3 regions of the Streptomyces sp. NPDC001137 genome follow, and region 1 is predicted to be linked to each of the others. Evidence: riboswitches for the same ligand, from Rfam matches in the RefSeq annotation. Region 1 holds a riboswitch; each other region holds the start of a gene.
What was found. A riboswitch is a leader RNA that binds a small molecule or an ion and turns the genes downstream of it on or off. The one in region 1 is predicted to bind cyclic di-AMP.
Positions count from the first base shown of each region.

Region 2: linked by a shared signal. The riboswitch ahead of ABT254_RS01430 (C40 family peptidase) and the one ahead of ABT254_RS35180 (C40 family peptidase) in region 1 are both predicted to bind cyclic di-AMP.
Region 3: linked by a shared signal. The riboswitch ahead of ABT254_RS14760 (M23 family metallopeptidase) and the one ahead of ABT254_RS35180 (C40 family peptidase) in region 1 are both predicted to bind cyclic di-AMP.

Region 1 is NZ_JBEPBA010000023.1:103,425-108,200, forward strand. It holds gene ABT254_RS35170 (ATP-dependent Clp protease proteolytic subunit) at 1-567, shown strand, start outside; gene ABT254_RS35175 (hypothetical protein) at 575-883, shown strand; cyclic di-AMP (ydaO/yuaA leader) riboswitch at 1,299-1,432, shown strand; gene ABT254_RS35180 (C40 family peptidase) at 1,436-1,909, shown strand; partial or broken gene ABT254_RS46595 (LysE family translocator) at 2,020-2,370, opposite strand; partial or broken gene ABT254_RS35185 (LysR family transcriptional regulator) at 2,377-2,704, shown strand; gene ABT254_RS35190 (ATP-binding protein) at 2,842-3,300, opposite strand; gene ABT254_RS35195 (helix-turn-helix domain-containing protein) at 3,514-4,374, shown strand; gene ABT254_RS35200 (DUF397 domain-containing protein) at 4,384-4,611, shown strand; gene ABT254_RS35205 (8-amino-7-oxononanoate synthase) at 4,683-4,776, opposite strand, start outside.
Region 2 is NZ_JBEPBA010000001.1:307,248-312,023, forward strand. It holds gene pcrA (DNA helicase PcrA) at 1-1,571, opposite strand, end outside; cyclic di-AMP (ydaO/yuaA leader) riboswitch at 1,974-2,125, shown strand; gene ABT254_RS01430 (C40 family peptidase) at 2,134-3,288, shown strand; gene ABT254_RS01435 (tellurite resistance/C4-dicarboxylate transporter family protein) at 3,388-4,383, shown strand; gene ABT254_RS01440 (hypothetical protein) at 4,361-4,714, opposite strand.
Region 3 is NZ_JBEPBA010000006.1:296,049-300,824, forward strand. It holds gene ABT254_RS14755 (alpha-galactosidase) at 1-1,549, shown strand, start outside; cyclic di-AMP (ydaO/yuaA leader) riboswitch at 1,857-2,024, shown strand; gene ABT254_RS14760 (M23 family metallopeptidase) at 2,029-2,928, shown strand; gene ABT254_RS14765 (SGNH/GDSL hydrolase family protein) at 3,182-3,967, shown strand; gene ABT254_RS14770 (TetR/AcrR family transcriptional regulator) at 4,091-4,711, opposite strand.

The DNA of each region.
Region 1 (4,776 bases):
ATGGATCCGTACTCCAAGCTCCTGGAGGAGCGGATCGTCTTTCTCGGGACGCCGATCGACGACACCTCGGCGAACGATGTGATGGCCCAGTTCATGCACCTCGAGTACCAGGCCCCGGACCGGGACATCTCGCTCTACATCAACTCCCCCGGCGGCTCGTTCACCGCCACGTCGGCGATCTACGACACGATGCAGTACGTCGGCTGCGACGTGGAGACGATCTGCCTCGGGCAGGCCGGCTCGTCCGCCGCGGTGCTGCTGGGGGCGGGCACGCCGGGCAAGCGGTTCGCGCTGCCGGGGGCACGCGTGGTGATCCATCAGCCGCTCCTGGCCGAACCCATCGAGGGACAGACCAGCGATCTGGCCATCCAGGCCGAGGAGTTGGGCCGGATGCGGGCCCGGCTGGAGGAGATGCTCGTACGGCACACGGGACGCAGCCCGGAGCAAGTCGCCGCGGACATCGAGCGGGACAAGATCCTGAACGCCCAGGAAGCCGTGGAATACGGCCTGGTGGACCGGATCATCCCCAGCCGCAAGTCCACCCTCGCCCCGCCCACCGGGCGGTGAGCGGCCGGTGCTCCCACCCGAACTCCCGCCGTTGCCCGCCCTCACGCACGCCGAGGGTGAGTTGATCGACCGTTACCTCGACGTGGTCGACCTGCTCGGCCGCATCAACCCCGCGCAGCACGGCGACACGTATCGCGGGCTGCGGGCCGCGCAGGCGCTGGTGAGCAAGGCGGCCCAGCTGCGCGACGCCCTGGCGCTGATGCACCAGCGGGGCGAGACCGAACTGCACGCCCCGACGCTGGGGCGCGCCCTGCGGGTGCTCGACGGGGAGCGGCGCACCGCCCGGGTCACGGTGCCGCCACCGCCCCACAGTTGACGCACGTATGACCGGTCCGGGCCTTCCGCTTGTCGGCGAAGCGTCCGGACCGGAGGTCAAACGGACCAAACGAGGTACCCCCATTCGGCGTAGTCGCGGCTCCTTTTTCGCGACCGTCAGGGTTGCGCAACGCGCCTGCCGCAAGGCCGGAATCTGGTGCTCCGGTGCTGGTCCGGGCCTCCTCGGGGGCCTCAACGCCCCCTCGAACGCAGGGGTGTCCACCCGAACGGGTGAGTGGTGAGTAACGACACAAACTCCCGGTTCCATTGGGATTTTCGGACTTGTATGGGTGAAGATCCCTGTCTGACGACAAGCCCCCGCCGCAGCGGCGGGGCGATCCGGGCGGACGCCGAGTCCTGCCGCCGCCCGGATGACCGGTCGACAGGAGTGGATCGGCAGGAGTGGAGGACCCAAGCAAGACGGGTCGCCGGAACGGTCACGCCATGACCGGGTCGAGCAGCCCTTGGGGTGAAGCCGCGTCAGCGGCCGGGCAACTTCGCCAGCCCGAATCCGACAGGTCATCCTTCACAGGCGGCTGACGAAGGGTTGCGCATGACTGCGCTCAATCGTGTCCCGTCGCTGATGGTCCGGGCCGGTACGGCCTCGGCCCTCACCATCGCCGCAGTGGGCGGCTCCATCGTGGTCCCGGGCGTCGCCTCCGACGCCTCGGCAGCCACCATGGCGACGAAGGCACTTCAGATCGCGGCTTCCAAAAAGGGTTCCCCGTACAAGTGGGGCGCCAGCGGACCACGCCGGTTCGACTGCTCAGGGCTCACGCTGTACTCGTTCAAGAAGGCGGGCAAGAAACTGCCCCGTACGGCGGCCCAGCAATACAACAAGACCCGGCACATCTCCGCGAAGAGCCGGAAGGCCGGAGACCTTGTGTTCTTCCACTCGGGCTCCAACGTCTACCACGTGGGCATCTACGCCGGGAAGGGGAAGATCTGGCACGCCCCGAAGTCCGGGGACGTCGTGAAGCTGCAGAAGATCTGGACCTCCAGCGTCTGGTACGGCCGGGTCAGCTGACTCTCCCGCGGGGGCGACGGCAACCTGACGTGCCGTCGCCCCCGCGGGGCATGACGCGACATCAAAGGCCCGGCGGCGCTTCGAGGAGAAGCACCGCCCCCAGAGCCGCCGGCAGCAAGCAGCAGCGTCCGGGGCAGCGCCGCACCGCCCGCGGGCACGAACCGCGGCAGCAGACTCAGGAAGGTGATCGGCGCCTTGGGGTTCGGGGCATTGGTCATGAACCCCTACGCGCGGCGGACACCGGCACCTCGACGCTCCCCGTACGGGACCGGCGCAGCCCCCGCAGCGTCCTCAGGCCCACGTACAGCACCGTAGCCGCCGCCGAGCAGCCGAAGTGCCCGGAAGAGCGCCGGAACGGCGGCCAGGACCGCGGCGACGCCGGCCACCGCAAGCGCCGTCTGCAGAAGCGGCCCGCCCCCGACACCGAGTGCGCAGGCGACACCGGCCCGGCGGGAGACGAGGGTGCCGTGGCGGAGGCGGGCTCGATCACCCGCGCCGCCGAGCGACTCGGCTGTACGGCGCCCGCGCCCTCCCAGCAGCCGGCGAAGCTGGAGCGGGAGGCCGGCACAGCGCTGCTCGTGCGGCATCACCGCAGGGCGCGCCTGACGGGTGCGGGAGAGCTGCTCGTTGCCCGGGCGCCGGGTGCTGGACGAATGGGAGCGGGCGCGGCACGAACTGGCGCAGCTGACCGGGCTCTCGGGCGGCACGCGCCTGCTGGGGACGTTCCTGACGGCGGGGATCCAGCTGCTGCCGCCGGTGCTCAGCGCGTTCCGCCGGGCACATCCCGACGTGGAGGGATGCACCTGCTGGAAGGGGGCGAGTTGCGCCGTACGGTCTCGGTCGCCCACCGCCCCGACGAGGTGGCACCGGCCGCGGACGCCTTCCGGGCGCTGTGCGCGGGGCGTTCAGCCGGGCGCGGCTCGGTTGAGCGACTACGGCTCCTGCTGCCCCGCCGCCGTCACGGGCTGGGCCGGTACCGTCCACGGGAGTTCGATGGTGACCGTCTTGCCGCCCTCGCGGGTGGGGCGGACATGCAGTCGGCCACCGCATTCGGCAGCGAGCCAGCGGATGATCACCATGCCGCGGCCGTTGTCCTGCTGCACGGCGGCGGGCAGCCGCTTGGGGAAGCGGGGGTGACTGTCGGTGACACCGATGCGGAGCTGCTCGTCCCGGTGGAGTTCGATGTCCACCGTGAAGGTGGGCGACTGACCGAAGGTGTGCTGTACCGAGTTGGTGGCGAGTTCGGAGACGATGAGGCGGATGGTCTCGGCGGCCTCCGTGTCCGCCGGCAGTCCCCACTCGGCCAGCGTGGTGACCACGAAGCCGCGGGCCGCGGAGACCGAGGCGGGATCGCTCGGCAGAGTGACGGATGCTTCCAAATGGTCTGCCATGGCGCGGTCGTCCCTTTCCCACGGGACCGGAGTCCGACACGGAGCGGATGGTTCGAGTACGGTCCCGGACTGGTGCTTCGTCGCCAGACTGCCATTACCGCGCCCGTCACGGGTGGCGATCCACCAAGATATGCATATATCTGTCCCCCAAAGCGGTGAACTCTGCGACGAGAGACCGTATTTGGGTGGCACGGAAGGAGTAAGGAGAAGCGCATGCAACACGGTCCCGCGGTGCGCCGCCGGAAACTGGGCGCCGAACTGCGTGCGTTACGCACGAGCGCGGGGCTCACCAGTGGTGAGGCCGCCCGGCTCGTGGGCTGGCACCAGTCGAAGGTGAGCCGGATCGAGACCGGCGCCAGCGGGGTGAAACCGGCCGATGTGCGGTTACTCCTGGACGCCTACGCCGTGGCGGACGCCCAACTCCGTGAATTGCTGCTGGTGTTGGCAGGATCCGACGAAGGAGGCGGCCGGCATCACTGGTGGCACGCCTATCGCGGGGTACTGCCCCCGACCTACCGCGATTTCATCAGTCTGGAGTCCCAGGCGAGCTCGATGAGCACGCTGGAGACGTCCGTGGTGCCCGGCCTTCTGCAGACGCCCGCGTATGCGCGCGCGGTGACCCGGGCAGCCGTCGGCGGACTGGACGACGAACGGCTCGACGCCCTGGTCGAGGTACGGCTGGCCAGGCAGGACGTACTGCGTTCGGATCCGCCGCTGGAGCTGAGCGCGGTACTGGACGAGGCGGTGCTGCGCCGGGAGATCGGCGGCCCCGAGGTCATGGACCAGCAGCTCGAACGGCTCCTGGAGGCGGCGCGTCTACCTCAAGTGCGGCTTCAGGTACTGCCGTTCGCTGCCGGAGCGCATGTCGGCGTCACCGGACCTTTCGTAATCTTCTCATTTTCGAGCACTTCCGATCTGGACGTGGTTGTTCTCGACCACTTGACGAGTAGCCTCTACCTCGAACGGAAAGAAGACCTCCGGGCCTATACCGAGGCCTTCAACGCCCTTCAGAGCCACGCCCTTTCGCCCGAGGACTCGTTGGATTACATCGCCGGGATAGGTGACGGCGCGTAAGGAGGCACCATGTCAGCACTGCCTCGGAACGTACCCTCCAGTACCGATCTGCACGGCGTGCGGTGGCTGCGCAGCAGCTACAGCACGGGTGCGAACAACTGCGTGGAGACGGCACGGCCGCACTCCGGCCCGTGGGCCGGACTGCTCGCCGTGCGCGACTCCAAGGACCCGGCCGGGCCCGCCCTGCTCCTCTCCCCCGAGAGCTGGACGGACTTCACGGCCGCATACAAGTCCTGATCAGTCCCGATCGGCCCTGGCCAGTTCCGATCAGTTCCGCATCGTGCGGCACACGGCCGTGTCACGCCGACTCATGGTCGCGTCTCGCCGATCACACGTACAGCGCGTTCGATCTGCGCCTCGGAGAGGTCCGCGCGGGCGGTCAGCCTCAGCCTTGAGATGCCG
Region 2 (4,776 bases), on a different contig from region 1:
ACGCGGCGCAGCGCCTGCGGGAAGCTGATCTTCTCCCGCTGGGCGAGTGCGTCGATCATCGCCTCCGCGCGGTCGCCGATGCCGCGCTTGGGGACGTTCAGGATGCGGCGCAGCGGCACCGAGTCCTCGGGGTTGGCCAGCACCCGCAGATAGGCCAGGACGTCCCGGACCTCCTTGCGCTCGTAGAAGCGGACACCGCCGACGACCTTGTAGGGCAGGCCGACGCGGATGAAGACCTCTTCGAAGACACGGGACTGGGCGTTGGTGCGGTAGAAGACGGCGACGTCTCCCGCCTTCGTCTCGCCGGCGTCCGTGAGACGGTCTATCTCGTCGGCGACGAACTGGGCCTCGTCGTGCTCCGTGTCGGCGACGTAGCCGGTGATGCGGGCGCCCGCGCCCGCGTTCGTCCACAGGTTCTTGGGGCGGCGGGACTCGTTGCGCTCGATGACCGCGTTGGCGGCGGAGAGGATCGTCTGGGTGGAGCGGTAGTTCTGCTCCAGCAGGATCGTCGTCGCGTTCGGGTAGTCCTCCTCGAACTGGAGGATGTTGCGGATGGTCGCACCGCGGAAGGCGTAGATCGACTGGTCGGCGTCGCCCACGACGCACAGTTCGGCGGGCTGCAGGTCGTACTCGTTCGGCGGTACGTCCTCGTCGTGCGCGCCGGTGCCGACGAGTTCCCGTACGAGCGCGTACTGGGCGTGGTTGGTGTCCTGGTACTCGTCGACCAGGACGTGCCGGAAGCGGCGGCGGTAGTGCTCGGCGACGTCCGGGAAGGCGCGCAGCAGGTTGACCGTCGTCATGATCAGGTCGTCGAAGTCGAGGGCGTTCGCCTCGCGCAGCCGCGACTGGTACATGGCGTAGGCCTGGGCGAGGGTCTTCTCGAAGCCGTCGGCGGCCTGGGCGGCGAAGTCCTCCTCGTCGATCAGCTCGTTCTTGAGGTTCGAGATCTTGGCGCTGAAGGACTTCGGCGGGTAGCGCTTGGGGTCGAGGTCCAGGTCGCGGCAGACCAGGGCCATCAGGCGCTTGCTGTCGGCCGCGTCGTAGATCGAGAAGGAGGAGGTGAAGCCGAGCTTCTTGCTCTCCCGGCGCAGGATGCGCACGCACGCGCTGTGGAAGGTCATCACCCACATCGCGTTCGCGCGCGGGCCGACGAGCTGCTCGACGCGCTCCTTCATCTCGCCCGCGGCCTTGTTGGTGAAGGTGATCGCGAGGACCTGGCCCGGATGCACGTTCCGCTCGCCCAGGAGGTAGGCGATGCGGTGGGTGAGCACGCGGGTCTTGCCGGAGCCGGCGCCGGCCACGATGAGCAGGGGGGTGCCGGAGTGGACGACGGCCGCGCGCTGGTTCTCGTTCAGCCCGTCCAGGAGCGCGGCCGGGTCGATCGCCGGGCGAGGGGTGCCGTTGCGGTAGTAGGCATCCCTGTCCGGGGGCACGTCGAACTTCCCGCCGAACAGATCGTCCGGGACCGGCTCCGGTCCGTGATCGTCCTCGGGCGGCGGCGGAGGTTCCTCCTCGTGCCCGCGGGGGGCCTGGAGGTTCGCCAGGAAGCTGTCGTCAAAGAGGCTGCTCATCGCTCTCCGAGTCTAGGGCGCCCCACTGACAGCCCGCCGCCGCCCTGAGAACATCGCCGGAATCCGCCGACTCCCCCGGGCCTCGCAGGCCGCGGAATCCCCGATTCCTCCGGACCTGGCCGCGAGGTGTCCCTCGAGAACCGCGCCATCACGGTCCGTAATCGAACAGGTCGAGGCAGCCACCGAAGTGGACAGCTGCCACCGATCCGGTAGAACACGCACAAGCCGTCACAGTCCTACCCGGACTGACGCCCGTGTGCGGCCCGCTGACCAAAGGTCACGAAAATGTATCGGGCATATCGAACATCAACCTTCACAGAGGCCACACGGGTTGGCTACCGTTCCGGCAGGCCGCACGACCCCCACCGGCGAACGTCGCCGGGCCGCGCGGCCACCGCCGAGTCCGGGGCGCCGCCGCGCATCCGGAGCCGGGGACCCACACCGACCTTGGGGTGAATCGGTCCTCCCTTTCGAGGCACGGACCGTAGGGCAACCCTTCCGAAGCACCCGCCCGAACCCGACAGCTAACTCGGTAGGCGGAAGACGGAAGGAGTCGCCTCCCTTGGCGTCGCACCGCAAGTCGCGCCCCGCGGGTACGCGCGTAGCAGGCATACGCACCCCCGCCCTCGCCACGGCCGCCCTCACCTCGGTGGCCCTGCTGTCCCAGTCGGCGAACGCCGCCCCCGCCGCCGACGGCAAGCCCAGCCTCGAAGAGGTCGAGAAGAAGGTCGACGACCTCTACCGCCAGGCGGAGTCGGCCACCGAGAAGTACAACGCGGCCAAAGAGAAGACCACGAAGCAGCGCAAGAACGTCGACACCCTCCTCGACGACGTCGCCAAGCGCACGCAGAAGCTCAACGAAGAGCGGGAGCAGCTCGGTTCCTTCGCCGCGGCCCAGTACCGGACCGGAGCCGCCGCACCCGACACGGCGACCTTCCTGCTCGCGGACTCCCCGCAGGACTACTTCGACCAGACGCAGCTCATGGGGCGGCTGACCTCCCGTCAGAAGAGCGCGGTCGACGACTACTTCACCCAGCAGTCCGCGACGATGAAGAAGCGCGAGGAGGCCTCCAGGAGCCTTCAGACGCTCACCGAGACACAGAGCGACCTGCAGACCGCCAAGTCCACGGTGCAGAAGAAGCTCTCCGACGCGCGCGAACTGCTGTCGAAGCTGACCGCCGAGGAGAAGGCCCGGCTCGCGGCGATCCAGAAGCAGAAGGAGGAGGAGGCCGCCCGCAAGGCCGCGGAACTGGCGAAGCAGCAAGCGGCGGCGGAGAAGGCCAGGGAAGAGGCCGCGGCCCAGGACAGCGGCTCCTCCGCGGGCACGGGATCCACCTCCGCCGGCGACTCCTCGTACGCCACCAAGGCCGAGAAGGCGCTCGCCTTCGCCCGCGCCCAGATCGGCAAGCCGTACGTCTGGGGTGCCACCGGCCCCGACTCCTACGACTGCTCCGGCCTCACCCAGGCCGCCTGGAAGGCCGCGGGCGTCGACCTCCCGCGCACCACCTACGACCAGGTGAACGCCGGCACCACGGTCTCCCTCACCGACGCGCAGCCCGGCGACCTGATCTTCTTCTACGACGACATCAGCCACGTCGGCGTCTACATCGGCAACGGCATGATGATCCACGCCCCGAAGCCGGGCGCCTACGTCCGCGAGGAGTCGATCTACTACGGCGGCGCATCGATCATCCACAGCGTGGTGCGGCCCGCCTGAGGCACCGGGAAGCAGTGCACGCGCGCGTGCGGGGCAGTTTGTGACGCACGCGCGCGTGGCCCGCCCTGAACCCGCGCCGCACTCCCTAGCATCGGCCCCATGCCCGGCAGCATCGGCCCCGAGTCCGGCCCGACCTTCCTCCGCGCCTGGTGGGCGCGGCGCTCACCGGCGGCCGGGGCCGCCGTGATGGCGACCGGCATTGTGTCGGTCGGACTGCATCTGACGGGACACGAGGTGCTGTCACAGGTCGCCCTGGGCCTGGCCTGTGTCGCCTGGGTGGTGCTTGCGGCAGGCTTCGGTGTCCGTCTCGTGCGGGAACCGGCGAGGTGGCGGAGGGAGGCGGGGACGCCGGGCGCGCTGACCGCCGTCGCGGCGACCACCGTGCTCGGGACCCGGTTCTGCGCCCTCGGACGGCAGACCCTCGCGGCGGCCCTGCTCGCCCTGGGGGCCGTGCTGTGGCCGCTGCTGCTGGTGCAGGTCGCACGGCACTGGCGGCGTCGTATGCCGGGCGCGGTGTTCCTGTGCTGCGTGGCCACGCAGGGCCTCGCGGTGCTCGGCGCCACGCTCGCCGGTGCCCGGGCGACGGCATGGCTCGCGCAAGCGGCGCTCGCGCTGTTCTGGCTGGGGCTCGTCCTCTACGGCTGCGTGCTGGCCCTCTTCGATCTGCGACAGGTGACGGAGGGGCCGGGCGACCAGTGGGTGGCGGGCGGCGCGCTCGCCATCTCGGCGCTCGCCGGCTCGAGGCTGGTCGCGGCGGACAGCGCGCGCCTGTACCTGTGGAACGACGACGACCGCGGGGTCCTGCGCGCCGTCACCGTGGCGCTGCTCGTGCTCGACCTGACCTCGTACGCCGTACTGCTCGTCGCGGAGGCGGTCCGGCCGCGGCGCGGCTACGACGTGCGGCGTTGGGCGACCGTTTTCGCGCTGGGGACGACGGCGGCGGCCGTACTGTCCGTCGCGGCCGCCCTCGACGCCCCGTGGCTCAGGGGGCCCGGGCAGGTGCTGCTGTGGGTCGCGGTGGCGGCGTGGCTGGCCGTCGGCGCGGGGGCCGTCGCCGCGGCCCGGGCCGGCATCAGGTCCACAGCACCGCGATGAAGATGTTCGCCGTGGTGAACAGGCCCACCAGCCCGAACAGGCTCTTGTCGATCTTCTCCTCGTCCCGCTTCACATAGACCAGGCCGAGGATCACGATCAGCAGGGCCAGCTTGACGCCGATCTTGATGTTGTTGACGTGATGGTCGTCGGCCTGGTTGAGGCCGACCAGGATCGCGCCGGTGACCAGCATCGTCAGCGCGCCGTGCAGCATCGCCGGGACGAAGCGGGCCTCGCCGCGGCCCATCGCCTTCATCTGGGTGAGGAAGCCGCCGAGGAGCGCGGCGATGCCGATGATGTGCAGGCCGACGAAGAGATGGATGAGTACGTCCATGGGGCCGGAGCTTAAACAGGGGCGCACGGGGCGCCGGACACCGCCCCGGCCTTCATCGGTGG
Region 3 (4,776 bases), on a different contig from region 1:
CGCCTCGCCTCTCACCTACGGTGAGAAGGTCATCGGCAGCCGCCGCGGCCACACCGGCCACCAGCACCTGCCCTGGGTCGCCCTCGACACCGACGCCACCGAGGAGTACGGCGAGGTCTACGGCTGCGCTCTGGGCTGGTCGGGTTCCTGGCGGATCGCGGTGGCGCAACTTCCGGACGCGCGCGTGCAGATCACCGGCGGCGTCGGTTACGACGACTCCGGGCTGCTGCGGCTGGAGCCGGGGGAGTCGTACACCACCCCCGTCTTCGCCGGTCTGTGGAGCGACGGCGGCTTCGGCGGCGCGAGCCGCGCCTGGCACGCCTACCAGCGTGCGTACGTCATCCCGGACGCCGACCAGGACCGGCCGGTGCTGTTCAACTCCTGGGAGGCCACCGAGTTCGACATCTCCGAGGAGCAGCAGGGTGCCCTCGCGCGGCGGGCCGCGGCGATCGGCGTCGAGCTGTTCGTGGTCGACGACGGCTGGTTCGGCAAGCGCACCAGCGACCGCGCGGGACTCGGCGACTGGACGGTCAACCGGGACCGCTTCCCGAAGGGCCTCAAGCCTCTCGCGGACTATGTGCACGCCCTCGGCATGCAGTTCGGCATCTGGGTCGAGCCCGAGATGGTCAACCCGGACAGCGACCTCTACCGCGCGCACCCCGACTGGGTGCAGTTCCAGCCGGGTCGGAAGCGGACGGAATTCCGCAACCAGCTCGTGCTGAACCTGGCCCGGGAGGACGTGCGGGAATACCTCTGGGAGCAGCTCGACGCGCTCCTCTCCAGCGCCCCCATCGACTATGTGAAGTGGGACTTCAACCGCTGCTTCACCGACGCGGGCTGGCCCGGCGAGTCCTACCCGCAGCGCCTCTGGGTCGATCATGTCCGGGGCCTTTACGCCCTGTTGGGCCGGCTGCGGGCGGCCCACCCCGGTGTGGCCTTCGAGTCCTGCTCGGGCGGCGGCGGACGGATCGACCTCGGGATCATGAGCCGTACGGACCAGGTGTGGACCTCCGACAACACCGATCCGCTCGACCGGCTCGCCATCCAGCACGGCTTCAGCCAGATCCACCCCGCGCGGGTGATGGCCGCCTGGGTCACCGACAGCCCGAACACCCAGCTCAACGGCCGGGTCAGCTCGCTGCGCTTCCGGTTCGTGAGCTCCATGGCCGGCGTGCTCGGGGTCGGCGGGGACCTCACCCGGTGGACCGAGGAGGAGCTCGCCGAGGCCGGCGAGTGGGTGGCGCTCTACAAGGAGATCCGGCCGCTGGTGCAGCACGGCGACCTCTACCGGCTGCGGCCCCCGCGCGGCGGGCTGAGTGCGGTGCAGTACATGCGCGGGGACGAGGCGGTCGTCCTCGCCTGGCTCCAGGCGCAGAGCCACGGCGAGCCCGTACCGGCGCTGCGACTGCGGGGCCTCGACCCGACAGCCTGGTATGAATGCCCCGAAACGGGCGAAATCCATAGCGGTGCCGTATTGCTGCATCACGGTCTGAGGACGGGATTGCGTGGCGACCTCGATGCGGCAGTTTTCCGTCTGCGGCGCATCTGAGCCTTCTGTCCGGTTTGGCGCTCCTTCTGCCTCTTCATTCCAACTCGCTCCCGAATAGGGGAACCTGGAGCAGGGGCACGTGAGGAGCGTCATATCCGTGACGGTGCGTGGCGCGTCATGTCCACGTAATTCATATGCTCAACAAGGCTGTTTGACGGAGACGATCACCCCGGAATTCACGCAGGGTCACGGCGTTTTCTCTCAAGGGATCAATAAAAACGCATTCACGGGGAACCGGCACTTGTTCCTCTGCGTCTTGGTCGCTTACGTTCGCCACCAATCCGGACGGACGCCCAATCCTGCCGCCGCCCGGTACCCGCAAAACTCACCCGTGAACGGCAGGAGCGGGGGACCCACAGGTACAACTGCCTGTTCCGGTCTCCGGAACGGCTAGGGGTAAAGCCGCGTCGCATGCGCGGCCGGGCATCTCCAGCCCGAACCCGACAGCTCACCTCGCAGGCGCCGGAGAGGAATTCGTCATGCCCGCGAAGGGTAAGCACCGTCGCCCGAAGCCCCAGCGCTTCACCCGTTCCATCGCCGTCGCCGGAACCGGTGGCGCCGCACTCGCTCTCCCGCTCATGGGGGCCACCGGCGCCCATGCCGCCACCACTCAGTCCCCTCCCCGGGCGGTTTCCGAAAAGGCCGTCCAGTCCCTTCCGGTCGCCGAGAAGAAGGCGGCCCGGAAGAGTGCCGGCGGCAATGCGGGTGTGCGGACCTATTCGGTACGGGCCGGCGACTACCTCTCGAAGATCGCCGACGAGCAGCATGTCGCCGGCGGCTGGCACAGGCTCTACTCGGACAACCGCAGGGCCGTCGGCGACGACCCGTCGCTGATCCACCCGGGCCTGAAGCTGACGATCGGCCGGAAGGCCGCGACGGACACCGCCAAGTCGTCCTCCTCGTCCGCCTCGAAGACGTCCTCCTCCGCCGGCAGGGCGACCGCCACCAAGGCCTCCCAGTCCGCCCCCACCGGCTTCACCCTCCCGGTGATCGGCGGCACCATCGGCACCGGCTACCACGTGGCCGGCAGCATGTGGTCCAGCGGCTACCACACCGGCGTCGACTTCGTCGTCCCGACCGGCACCTCCATCAAGTCCGTGGGCGCGGGCACGGTCGTCTCCGCGGGCTGGGGCGGTGCCTACGGCAACCAGGTCGTCGTCAGGCTCGCCGACGGCTACTACGCCCAGTACGGCCACATGTCCCAGATCTCCGTCTCGGCCGGCCAGTCCGTGACCGAGGGCCAGCAGCTCGGCCTGTCCGGCGCGACCGGCAATGTGACCGGCCCGCACCTGCACTTCGAGATCCGGACCACGCCCGACTACGGCTCCGACGTGGACCCGGTCGCCTACCTCCGCTCGAAGGGCGTCGGCGTCGGCTGACATCCCCCGCAGTCAACTGCCTGACACAGCTGCCGAAGGCCGGACCTCGATCCCCGGGTCCGGCCTTCGGTGTCGCCGCACAACATCGCTGACGCCTCAACAGCCCTGGTAGGAAGGTTATTCCGGGCTTGGTGAACACTTTAGAAGTGGCTTATCTCACCGCGCGTCAACCCTTTCCTACGGTCGCGTAGGTCACATTCGAAGGTGAATCATGGTCGGTGTGGCAGACGATTCGAAGAGTGACAGCAGATCAGTGATCGGGTCGTACGTTGCGGTGGGGGACAGCTTCACCGAGGGCGTCGGCGATCCCGGCCCCGACGGGGCGTTCGTCGGCTGGGCCGACCGGTTCGCGGTACTTCTCGCGGACCGGCGACCCGAGGGCGACTTCAGTTACACCAACCTCGCCGTACGCGGCAAACTGCTCGACCAGATCGTGGAGGACCAGGTACCGCAGGCCGTCGAACTGGCGCCGGACCTGGTCTCGTTCTGTGCGGGCGGCAACGACATCATCCGTCCCGGCACCGACCCCGACGAGGTCGCCGAGCGTTTCGAGCGGGCGGTGGCCAAGCTCACCGAAGTCGCCGGCACCGTCATGGTGACCACCGGCTTCGACACCCGTGGCGTCCCCGTGCTCAAGCACCTGCGCGGCAAGATCGCCACCTACAACGGTCATGTCCGGGCCATCGCCGACCGGTACGGCTGTCCCGTGCTCGACCTGTGGTCCCTGAAGACCGTCCAGGACCGCAGGGCGTGGGACGGCGACCGCCTTCACCTCTCACCCGAGGGGCACACGCGTGTGGCGTTGCGCGCCGGGCAGGTCCTCGGTCTCGAGGTGCCGGCCGACCCGGACCAGCCCTGGCCGCCGCTCCCGCCGCGCGGCACCCTCGAGGTGCGACGGGACGACGTGCACTGGGCGCGTGAGTACCTGGTGCCGTGGATCGGCCGCCGGCTGCGCGGCGAGTCGTCCGGGGACCACGTCACGGCGAAGGGTGCGCTGTCGCCGGACGACATCAAGATGCGGATCGCTTCGGTGGCCTGAGGGCTGCCAGGAGTCGCCTGAAAACCGTACTGGGCGGGGTGCTTCGGATGGCTGGAGAACGGCCCTCGCCGCGACGGGCGGTGAAGCGGCCCGGTGGCACTGAGCCCCCGCCGAGTGCGGGGCTCAGTGCTCCGAAGCCGTCGACATCGCCCGCTCCAGCCCCAGTTCCCGGGCCAGCGCCTCGTCCACCCACTCCTGGGCCCGTGCCCGCGACACCGCACCGGCGTACGAGGTCAGCTGTACGGCGAGCCCGTCCAGCAGGGCGGTCAGCCGCAGAGCCGCGCCGTGCGGGTCCGGGCAGTCGAACTCGCCCGCGGCCACGCCCTCCGCGATGACCTCGGCGATCGCCGCCTTCCACTGTCTGTCGAGGTCGCGCGTGACCTCCCGCAGCGAGGGCTCGCGCAGCGCCGCCGCCCAGCCCTCGATCCACAGCCGCCAGCCCTTGGCCTGGCCCGTCGGCGCGTACCAGCGCACCGCCGACCGCAGTCGCCGCAGCGCCGTCGTACGGCGGCCGAGAAGCCGGCGCAGCTGCGCGAGGTCGTCCTCGGCCGCGAAGGTGAAGGCCGCGGCGACCAGCTTCTCCTTGGTCGAGAAGTGGTACAGCACCAGCGCGTTGCTCACGCCGAGCGCCGAGGCCACGTCGGCGATCCTGACCGCCGCCACACCCCGCGCCTCGATCTGCCCGATGGCGGCTCGCAGCAACTCCTCGCGCCGCTCGGCCACACTCAACCGCACTCTCGCCACGCCGTCACCCTATTCCGTCGCCGCTGACAGCGCCGGGTGAGGCCGTCAGTTGGCGGGTTCCGGAG